Regions from separate parts of the Flintibacter sp. SJQ-8 genome, predicted to be linked through region 1. Evidence: a T-box and tRNA genes for the amino acid it is inferred to sense, from the RefSeq annotation. Region 1 holds a T-box; the other holds one or more tRNA genes.
What was found. The T-box of region 1 lies ahead of ileS (isoleucine--tRNA ligase). A T-box ahead of a tRNA ligase gene usually reads a tRNA of that ligase, here a tRNA-Ile.

Region 1 (7,310 bases):
ATGATGGCGCGGTAACGCTCGATGTCCTTGGCCATCAGATAATCCAGCAGCTTGCGGCGCTTACCGATCATCTTGTACAGGCCGCGGCGGCTGTGGTTGTCGTGGATGTGCACCTTCAGGTGCTCGGTCAGCTCGGCAATGCGGGCGGACAGGATGGCGATCTGGACCTCGGGGGAGCCAGTGTCGTTCTCGTGGGTGCGGTTGGCCAGGATAACGGCCGTCTTTTCGTCCTTACGGATCATGGGAAATTTCCACCTTTCATGTTTGTTTGCCCGATCTTCCGCGTAGCAGGTGGGTGAAGCCCCGGACTGTAGCCCGGGCCGTGTCCCGCAACGAGGAGGGTGGGCATGAAAACGCAATTATCATGCTGGGCTACTATATCATAATTCTGCCCGGCTGTAAAGGGAAAAAACACATTTTCGTGGAAATTCCGGGGGAGGCCCTCTCAGTCACGGCTACGCCGTGCCAGCTCCCCCACAGGGGGAGCCAAGACCGTACCTTTGGAACTGTGCCCCTTGCCTCCCCCTGTGGGGGAGGTGCCCCCGAAGGGGGCGGAGAGGGTCAGCTCGCCAATTTCTCCGCGGCCCGGACCAGCATGTCTTCTGTCACCTGATAGGGGTAGTGCTCCAGATCGGCGTCCCGGAGGATCTCGGGGGCGGCGCGGCGGACGTCGTCCACGGTGATGTCCACGTCCTGAAGACAGGTGGGCAGGTTCACCGTGCGGTTGAAGTCCTGGAGCTGGCGGCACTCCCCCTCTCTGCCGTCCACCAGCAGGAGCATGAGCACCCCCAGGGCCACCACCACGCCGTGGAGCCGCTTTTCGTCGTCGGCAAAGCCGGGCAGGCTGCACAGGCCATAGTAAAAGGCGTGGGCCACGCCGCCGTTATAGTCCATGGTGTGATCCCGGGCCACCAGCATGGACACCCAGCCCGTGGTGATGACGATGGTCAGCACCACCTGCTCCAGGTCATAGGTGGACTGCCCGGCCCGGTTGGCCTCCAGCGCGCTGGCCCCGTGCTCCCGCATGGTGTCCAGACACATGCGGCACAGGGTGACCCCTGCGGCCCTGAACTGCTCCAGCTGCTCTCCACGGGCGGAGATGCTGACCTCATAGAACTTGGCATAGGTGTCGCCGATGCCCGCCCACAGGAAGCGGATGGGGGCCTGGGCCATGATATCCGTGTCCAGAAAGACGTGCTTGGCCGACTGGAGGAAGTGGACAAAGTCGCAGAAGCTGCCGTCCTCGTTATAGACGATGGCCAGGGCGGAGGAGGCCGCGCAGTTGGAGGCGATGGTGGGGAAGGTGAAGAAGGGCTTGTTCAGGTCCAGGGCCACCAGCTTGGCGGTGTCCACCGCCTTGCCCCCGCCCACGGCGAAGATCATGTCCGCGTTTTGGATGGCTGGCTCTGTCTCCAGGGCATGGGCGGCGGAAAAGGTACACTCTGTGCCAAAATGGAAGAACCCGGAGATGGCGATCTCGCTGCCGTCCACTGCGGCAAGCAGCTTATCGTGGGCGGCGGCCATGGCCTTTTTCCCGCCGATGACCACCGCGGTGGTCCCATAGACCCGGCAATACTCCGGGATGCTCCGGTACGCCTCGGGCCCCACCGTGTAGGGAGGGACGAGGACAGTGTAGTTTTCCATTTTGACACACTCCTTAATATGCTTCCCCCGATCAGGCCTTGTGTTCCCCGCCAACGGCGGGGAACGAAGACACGCCGGGAGAAAAGATTTGCACAAATTACCCTTTTCCGAAAGGTGGTCTTAGTATACCAGAAAAAACAGGTTCTGTATATCCGCGCACTAGTGAAATAGAGTATGAAATTATTTGGGGGCCGTTGTGGAGTTTGCATAGAAAAAGCCGCCGCCCGGACAGAACGGGCGGCGGCTGGAGTCTGTATAAAGTTGGGGGCTTACTCCTCGATGTTCAGGGCGGCGACCACCTTGGCGCAGCGGGGGCACAGGGCGGGGTGCTTGGCGTCGGAGCCCACCAGGGGGTGGTGCTTCCAGCAGCGCTGGCACTTCTCACCCTGGGCGGGGGAGACGGAGACGGACAGCTCGCTGCCCACGGTGAGGGCGGCCTGGGAGACGATGAACAGGTCGGCCAGCTCGTCGGCGTTCATCTCGGCCAGGAAGGCGTCCTCGGCGGGGACGGTGACGGAGACCTGGGCCTCCAGGCTCTTGCCGATCTTCTTCTCGTTCCGGGCGCTCTCCAGGGCGGCGTTCACGGCGGTGCGGACGGAGATGATCTTGTCCCACTTGGCCATGGCGGCCTCGTCCAGGGCATAGTCGGCGAAGGGCTGGTTCATCTCGTTCAGGACCACGTTCCGGGCGTCGTCGCCGGTCTTGTGGGGCATGGCCTGCCAGATCTCGTCGCAGGTGAAGGCCAGGATGGGGGCGAACAGCTTGGTGATGGTGTCCAGGATGAGCCACAGGGCGGTCTGGGCGGAGCGGCGGGCCAGGCCGTCGGTCTCCTCGCAGTACAGGCGGTCCTTGATGATGTCCAGATAGAAGCTGGACAGCTCCACCACGCAGAAGTCGTTGACGGCGTGGGAGACCACATGGAACTCGTAGTTGTCATAGGCGGCGAAGCACTGCTGCGTCAGCTCGTTGAGCTTGGTGACGGCCCAGCGGTCCAGCTCCAGCATATCCTGGGGGGCCACCAGATGGTCGGGGTCGAACCCGGCCAGGTTGCCCAGGCAGTAGCGGGCGGTGTTGCGGAACTTCAGATAGTTCTGGCTGAGCTGCTTGAAGATGGCGTCGGAGCAGCGCACGTCCACGTGGTAGTCGGCGGAACCGGCCCACAGGCGCAGCAGGTCCGCGCCGTACTTCTTGAAGATGTCGGCGGGGTCCACGCCGTTGCCCAGGGACTTGTGCATGGCACGGCCCTCGCCGTCCACGGTCCAGCCGTGGGTGACGCACTCCTTAAAGGGCGCGCCCTGGCCGAAAGCGCCCACAGCGGTGAGCAGGCTGGACTGGAACCAGCCGCGATACTGGTCCAGGCCCTCCAGATACATGGTGGCGGGCCAGAAGCCCTGGTCCTTCTTCATGGAGGCGAAGTGGGTGGAGCCGGAGTCGAACCAGCCGTCCAGGGTGTCCTCCTCCTTGGTGAAGCCGGTGCTCTTGCCGCAGTGGGGGCAGGTGAAGCCCTGGGGCAGGATATCGGCGGCCTCCATCTCGTACCAGGCGTTGGAGCCCTTCTCACCGAAGAGCTTGCTGACGGCGGCGATGGTCTCGTCGTTGCAGATGGGCTTGCCGCAGTCGGCGCAGTAGAACACGGGGATGGGCAGGCCCCAGCGGCGCTGACGGGAAATGCACCAGTCGGCCCGCTCCCGGATCATGCTCTTCATCCGGTCAATGCCCCAGCCGGGGACCCAGCGCACGTCATCGCAGGCGGCGCAGGCCTCGTCCTTGAAGGAGTCCACGGAGCAGAACCACTGGGGGGTGGCCCGGAAGATGATGGGGTGTTTGCAGCGCCAGCAGTGGGGATAGCTGTGGACGATCTCCTCGCTGGCCAGCAGGGCACCGGACTCCTTCATGTCGGCCAGGATGATGGGGTTGGACTCCTCCACCCGCAGACCGGCGTATTTTCCGGCGTAGTCGGTGTGGCGGCCGCGGTCATCCACGGGGACCACCATGTCCATGTTATAGCGGCGGCAGGTCTGATAGTCGTCCGCGCCGAAGCCGGGGGCGGTGTGGACGCAGCCGGTGCCGGAGTCCATGGTGACATAGTCGGCCAGCACCAGGCGGGAAGTCTTGGGCAGGAAGGGGTGGTCGGCCAGCATGTTCTCGAAGAAGGCGCCCTCGTGGGTCTCCACGATGGAGTAGTCGGCGATGCCGGCCACCTGCATCACCTTCTCCACCAGGGCCTCGGCCATGATATACATCTCGCCGTTTTCGCTGTTCTTCACGACGGCATAGCTCTCGCTGGGGTGGAGGGCGATGGCCAGGTTGCCGGGCAGGGTCCAGATGGTGGTGGTCCAGATGACGAAGTTCAGCTTGCTCTTGTCCAGGTGGCTCAGCTTGCCCTGATCATCGTGCATGGGGAACTTCACATACACGGTGGTGCAGGGGTCGTCCTGATACTCGATCTCCGCCTCGGCCAGGGCGGTCTCGTCGTGATAGCACCAGTACACGGGCTTCAGGCCCTTGTAGATATAGCCCTTGGCGTACATCTTGCCGAAGACCTTGACCTCCTCGGCCTCGAAGCCGGGGTCCATGGTCTTATAGGGGTGCTCCCAGTCGCCCAGAACGCCGATGCGCTTGAAGCCCTCCATCTGCACGTCGATATAGTGCTGGGCGAACTCGTGGCAGGCGGTGCGGAACTCGGGCACGGACATGGCCTTGCGGTTGAGCTTGTTCTGCTTGATGATGGCGCTCTCGATGGGCATGCCGTGGTTGTCCCAGCCGGGGATATAGGGGGTGTAGTAGCCCCGCATGGCATAGGAGCGGGTGATGAAGTCCTTGATGGACTTGTTCAGGGCGTGACCCATGTGCAGGCTGCCGTTGGAGAAGGGGGGGCCGTCGTGCAGGGCGAAGCGGGGCTTGCCCTCGTTCTTCTTCAGCAGCTCGTGATAGAGGTCCATGTCGTTCCAGCGCTGGAGCATCCCAGGCTCCCGGTTGGGCAGACCGGCCCGCATGGGGAAGTCGGTCTTGGGCAGGTTGATGGTCTTGTTGTAATCCATGTCCGTTCTCCTTGTTTATATAATATAAGGTTATGATGCACGTAAATAAGCCTTCGCCCCGCAGGGGAGAAGGTGGCGCGGCGAAGCCGTGACGGATGAGGGGGACCACGGGGGTGCGGCGGTCATCGACGGGCCGACACGGAGGTCGGCCCCTACGGCGTGTCACGTAGGCTGTTTGTAGGGGCGGACCTCTGTGTCCGCCCGCCGACGGCAGACGCGGCAACAAAAAACGCCCCTGTCTCCTACGATGTAAGAGACAAAGGCGTAAACTCCTCTGCGGTACCACTCTTATTGCCGCCTGAAGTCAGACGGCCACTCAAGGTTTGCCCGGTAACGGGGGCTGCCGGAGGGGCTTACTGAGATCTTCAGCCCTCTGCTCCGAGGTGATCTTCGCCCCTTGGCTCCCGTCCGCCTTGCACCAAACGGCGGCTCTCTGTTCGGGAGCGGGAGGGGTTACTTGTCCTCATCCGCGCATATGTCGGTATTTGCCCTATTATCTTATCCGCATCCCGGGGGAATGTCAAGGAAAAAGTGGAGGGTGCCGGGGGAATATCTCCACAATCTTCAAGGAAATTTAATTCCTTTTTTCACAAAAGTGTGATATACTAGGCTCCACTTAAACCTAATGCATAAATGCAGATCACCGCCGGGATGCAGTTCCGGCGCGGAAAGGCGGCAGACAAGATTGAAACAGACATTTGACGCGCTGGTGGTGGGCGCGGGCTATGCCGGAGCGGTCACGGCCCGGGCGCTGGCGGAGAAGGGCCGCCGGGTGCTGGTGCTGGAGCGCCGGGACCACGTGGCGGGCAACGCCTATGACCGGCCCGACCAGGCGGGCGTCCTGATCCACCAGTATGGCCCCCACATCTTCCACACCAACGACAAGCGGGTGTTCGACTGGCTGTCCCGCTTCACCCAGTGGCGGGACTATCGCCACCGGGTCATCGCCAACATCCCCGACGACAAGGGCGGGCGGATGACCTATCCCGTGCCCTTTAACCTGACCTCTCTGGAGACGGCCTTCGGCCTTGAAGAGGGCAAGCGCCTGGGGGACAAGCTCATCGCGGCCTATGGCCCGGAGAAGAAAGTGACCATTCTGGAGCTGCGGCAGAACGCCGACCCGGAGATCTCCGCCCTGGCCGACTATGTCTATGAGCACGTCTTCGTCCACTACACCATGAAGCAGTGGGGCCAGAAGCCGGAGGACATCGACCCGGCCACCACCGCCCGGGTGCCCGTGTTCCTGTCCCGGGACGACCGGTATTTCCAGGACGCCTATCAGGGTATGCCCCTGGAGGGCTATACCCCCATGTTCGAGCGGATGCTGGCCCACCCCAACATCACCGTGGAGCTGGGCTGCGACGCCCTGGAGCGGCTGGACGTGTCCGGAGACGCGCTGAAGGTGGACGGAGAGCCCTTTGCCGGTCAGGTGATCTACACCGGCCAGGCCGACGAGCTGTTTAAGTTCCGCTTCGGCCCCCTGCCCTATCGGACGCTGAATTTCCAGTTCGAGACATTGGACCAGGACGATTTTCAGGGCTATGGCACGGTGAACTACACCGTGGACCGGGAGTATACCCGCATCACGGAATTCAAGCACCTCACCGGTCAGGTCCTGCCCGACAAGACCACCATCGTGAAGGAATACTCCAAGGCCTATGGCGGCATTCTGGGGGAGATCCCCTATTACGCCATCATCAACCCGGCCAACCGGGCCCTGTATGAGCAGTACCGCGGTCTGGCGGAGCGCTTTGGCAACCTGCACCTGCTGGGCCGCCTGGCGGAATACCAGTATTACAACATGGACGCCATCGCCGCCCGGGCCCTGGACCTGGCGGAGCGGCTTTGAAATTTTTCCACTTTGGCCCCCTTGTGAAAGGGGGCTGGCATCGCCGCAGGCGATGACTGAGGGATTCCATAAGCGCCCAATGGGGGCGCGGCGTCCGAAAAAATTTGAGGAGAGAACGACATGGATAAGCTGATCACCTTTGCCGTCCCCTGTTACAACTCGGCGGCCTATATGGAGCACTGCGTGGACACCCTGCTCCAGGGGGGCGACGACATTGAGATCATTCTGGTGGACGACGGCTCCACCAAAGACGAGACCCCGGCCATCTGCGACCGGTATCAGGAGCAGTACCCCGACATCGTCCGGGCCATCCACCAGGAGAACGGCGGCCACGGCGAGGGCGTGAACCAGGGCATCCGCAACGCCCGGGGCATTTACTATAAGGTAGTGGACTCTGACGACTGGGTGGATGTGCCCTCCCTGCACAAGGCCCTGGACAAGCTGCGCCAGTTCGTCCGGGACGACAGGCTGGTGGACATGATGGTGTGCAACTATGTCTATGAGCATGTGGAGGACAACACCCAGCGGGTGATGGACTATCGCAACGTGTTCCCCAGAAACAAGGTGTTCGGCTGGGACCAGATCGGGCGCTTCCGTCCATCCCAGTATCTGCTGATGCACTCGGTCATCTATCGCACCCAGCTGCTGCGGGACTGCGACTTAGAACTGCCCAAACATACCTTCTATGTAGACAACATCTTTGTCTATCAGCCCCTGCCCTATGTGAAGAACATCTATTATCTGGATGTGGACCTGTACCGCTATTTCATCGGCCG
Region 2 (4,035 bases), 260 kb from region 1:
TCCGGTAATCTAAATCAACGCTAGCCCTAAAGCTATTTCGGGGAGAACCAGCTATCTCCAAGTTCGATTAGAATTTCTCCGCTATCCACAAGTCATCCGCCACCATTGCAACGGGGGTCGGTTCGGTCCTCCATGGAGTTTTACCTCCACTTCAACCTGCTCATGGATAGGTCACCTGGTTTCGGGTCTATTGCATGCAACTTATGTCGCCCTGTTCAGACTCGCTCTCGCTTCGCCTCCGGTACTGAATACCTTAAGCTCGCTACATACAATAACTCGCCGGACCGTTCTACAAAAAGTACCTCATCACTCCTTAACGAGCTTTGAGTGCTTGTAAGCACAAGGTTTCAGGTTCTTTTTCACTCCCCTCCCGGGGTCCTTTTCACCTTTCCCTCACGGTACTGCTCCTCTATCGGTCATCAAGTAGTATTTAGGGTTGGAGGGTGGTCCCCCCAGTTTCCCACAGGGTTTCACGTGTCCTGCGGTACTCTGGATACCAACTAACACAAATCGGTTTTCGCTTACGGGACTATCACCCGCTCTGGTCGGCCTTCCCATGCCGTTCAGCTAACCTATTGCATCGTGCGTCGGTCCACAACCCCGGAGAATAAATCCTCCGGTTTGCCCTCTTCCGCGTTCGCTCGCCACTACTAGCGGAATCTCTGTTGATTTCTCTTCCTCGCCCTACTTAGATGTTTCAGTTCAGGCGGTTCCCCACGTACACCTATTTTATTCAATGCACGTTGTCAGAGTATTGCTCTGACGGGTTTCCCCATTCGGAAATCCGCGGATCAATGCTTATGTGCAGCTCCCCGCAGCTTATCGCAGCTTGTCACGTCCTTCATCGGCTCTTGATGCCAAGGCATTCCCCTTGCGCTCTTATTAGCTTGACCTTCGTAGAACAGCCTATCTCTAAGCTGTTCTCTTCGTCTATAAGAATTATGCAGGCTTCAGTTTGGTTCATTGTAGTTTTTGTTACCCTTTAATTTATCTTAAAAAGTCCACAAAAATTAACTTTGTTACCTCTCTGTTGCTTGCTCGCAATTTCTTGCTTGCTTCACTGTTCAGTTTTCAAGGTGCAGCTTCCGACCTTTTTCAAGGTCAGATCGAAATACTTGATCTTCAAGCACTTCGATCCGATCTTGTCTGGTGGAGGTTACCGGGCTCGAACCGGTGACCCCCTGCTTGCAAAGCAGGTGCTCTTCCAGCTGAGCTAAACCCCCGCGTCGTCGCTCGACTATTTTGGTGGTGGGCCCAAGTGGACTCGAACCACCGACCTCACGATTATCAGTCGTGCGCTCTAGCCAGCTGAGCTATGGGCCCGTCCTTCGCCGCTTCCCAACGCTGCGTGTTCCCTCTAAATTAAACAACGTGACATCCATTCACACTTCAGGTCTGACCTTAGGACATTACAACAGCTTGTTTCATCTGTTGAGGTCTCCTTAGAAAGGAGGTGATCCAGCCGCACCTTCCGATACGGCTACCTTGTTACGACTTCACCCCAATTATCGAACCCACCTTCGGCCGCGTCCCCCTTGCGGTTAGACTACGGACTTCGGGTGTTCCCGACTCTCATGGTGTGACGGGCGGTGTGTACAAGGCCCGGGAACGTATTCACCGCGGCATGCTGATCCGCGATTACTAGCGATTCCAACTTCACGCAGGCGGGTTGCAGCCTGCGATCCGAACTGGGATGGCTTTTAGGGGTTTGCTCCACTTCACAGTATTGCTTCCCTCTGTTGACCACCATTGTAGTACGTGTGTGGCCCAGGACATAAGGGGCATGATGATTTGACGTCGTCCCCACCTTCCTCCGTTTTGTCAACGGCAGTCTCGCTAGAGTGCTCTTGCGTAGCAACTAACAATAGGGGTTGCGCTCGTTGCGGGACTTAACCCAACATCTCACGACACGAGCTGACGACAACCATGCACCACCTGTCACCGGTGTTCCCGAAGGAAAAGGCTTATCTCTAAGCCGGTCACCGGGATGTCAAGCCCTGGTAAGGTTCTTCGCGTTGCTTCGAATTAAACCACATACTCCACCGCTTGTGCGGGCCCCCGTCAATTCCTTTGAGTTTCAACCTTGCGATCGTACTCCCCAGGTGGGATACTTATTGTGTTAACTGCGGCACGGAGGGGGTCAGACCCCCCACACCTAGTATCCATCGTTTACAGCGTGGACTACCAGGGTATCTAATCCTGTTTGCTCCCCACGCTTTCGCGCCTCAGCGTCAGTTGCTGTCCAGCAGATCGCCTTCGCCACTGGTGTTCCTCCTAATATCTACGCATTTCACCGCTACACTAGGAATTCCATCTGCCTCTCCAGTACTCAAGAAAAACAGTTTCAAATGCAGGCTGTGGGTTGAGCCCACAGTTTTCACATCTGACTTGCTTTCCCGCCTACACGCCCTTTACACCCAGTAAATCCGGATAACGCTTGCCACCTACGTATTACCGCGGCTGCTGGCACGTAGTTAGCCGTGGCTTATTCGTCAGGTACCGTCACTTGCTTCGTCCCTGACAAAAGAAGTTTACAACCCGAAAGCCTTCTTCCTTCACGCGGCGTTGCTGGGTCAGGCTTGCGCCCATTGCCCAATATTCCCCACTGCTGCCTCCCGTAGGAGTCTGGGCCGTGTCTCAGTCCCAATGTGGCCGGCCAACCTCTCAGTCCGGCTACTGATCGTCGCCTTGGTGGGCCATTGCCCCGCCAACTAGCTAATCAGACGCGAGTCCATCTCAGAGCGATAAATCTTTGGCATTCAAAGTCATGCGACCTAAATGCATTATGCGGTATTAGCACAATTTTCACTGTGTTATTCCCCACTCCAAGGCAGGTTACTCACGCGTTACTCACCCGTCCGCCACTAAGAAACTAAATCCATTGGACGAATCCTCTGTCATTAGCTCTCCGTTCGACTTGCATGTGTTAAGCACGCCGCCAGCGTTCATCCTGAGCCAGGATCAAACTCTCAATAAAATGGTATTTAAATGGCCGAAGCCAATCAAATCATCTTTATTGAAGCGTTCCTTGCTTCAAAGAAAATAAATTGACGTTGTTCCTACAAGCTCTTTTCAAAGCTCTTAAAACAACCATCACCTTTTGGTGCTTCGTGTTTGTCACATTGTTTAATTTACAAGGTACACGCTGCGTCCCGCAACGGTTTTTAATGATATCACTTCGTTTTCCTTTTGTCAAGAACTTTTTTCAGAAGTTTCTCAACTTCTTTCAAGTTCTCTCATCCGTAAGGACTTGAAGTTCTATCAGCCTTTCGCTTGGAACCTGTTGGCCCCTTGCTGAAGTGCTTGCTTATACTACCAGACCGCGCGGGGTTTGTCAACACTTTTTTACGTCTTTTTTCGTTCTTTTTTACTTTTCGATTTTTGCGTCCGTCGCTGGCGTACATCCATCCACAGAAAACTCTCTTGCAGAAAGACAGCAGTTATGATACGCTGATATACAGTTTGATTCTATATATAATGTGTAGGAGGCAACACCCATGCCTATTAAAGTGCCAGACTCCCTGCCGGCCCGGGCCACGCTGGAGGGAGAAAACATCTTCGTCATGACGGAATACCGGGCCATGCACCAGGACATGCGCCCGCTGAACCTTTTGATCCTGAACCTGATGCCCACCAAGATCGTCACAGAGACCCAGCTGCTGCGCAAGCTGTCCAACTCCCCCCTCCAGGTGCAGGTGGAGCTGCTGCACACCTCCAGCCACGTGTCTCAGAACACCGACGCCGACCACCTGTCCTCCTTCTATACCACCTTCGATCAAATCCGTGACCGCAAATACGACGGCATGATCATCACCGGCGCCCCCGTGGAGAACCTGGACTTCACCGACGTGGACTATTGGGACGAGCTGTGCCAGATCATGGAGTGGACCAAGACCCACGTCCACTCCACCCTGCACATCTGCTGGGGAGCTCAGGCCGGACTCTATTACCACTACGGTATCCCCAAATACTCTCTGCCCGACAAGCTCTTCGGCGTCTTCTCCCACACCCTGATCCGCAAGCAGTCCCCCCTCT

Region 2: it has a tRNA-Ile gene. The T-box ahead of ileS (isoleucine--tRNA ligase) is inferred to sense a tRNA for this amino acid. The anticodon was not compared.

What each region holds. Positions count from the first base shown of each region.
Region 1 is NZ_JBPJWR010000008.1:1,499-8,808, forward strand. Features, by position in the region: gene rpsO (30S ribosomal protein S15) at 1-242, opposite strand, end outside; gene ACSAMP_RS04770 (iron-containing alcohol dehydrogenase family protein) at 562-1,644, opposite strand; gene ileS (isoleucine--tRNA ligase) at 1,914-4,685, opposite strand; T-box leader at 4,935-5,164, opposite strand; gene glf (UDP-galactopyranose mutase) at 5,371-6,534, shown strand; gene ACSAMP_RS04785 (glycosyltransferase) at 6,655-7,310, shown strand, end outside.
Region 2 is NZ_JBPJWR010000008.1:265,380-269,414, reverse strand. Features, by position in the region: rRNA gene ACSAMP_RS06190 (23S ribosomal RNA) at 1-893, opposite strand, end outside; tRNA gene ACSAMP_RS06185 (tRNA-Ala) at 1,148-1,223, opposite strand; tRNA gene ACSAMP_RS06180 (tRNA-Ile) at 1,247-1,323, opposite strand; rRNA gene ACSAMP_RS06175 (16S ribosomal RNA) at 1,447-2,977, opposite strand; gene metA (homoserine O-acetyltransferase MetA) at 3,498-4,035, shown strand, end outside.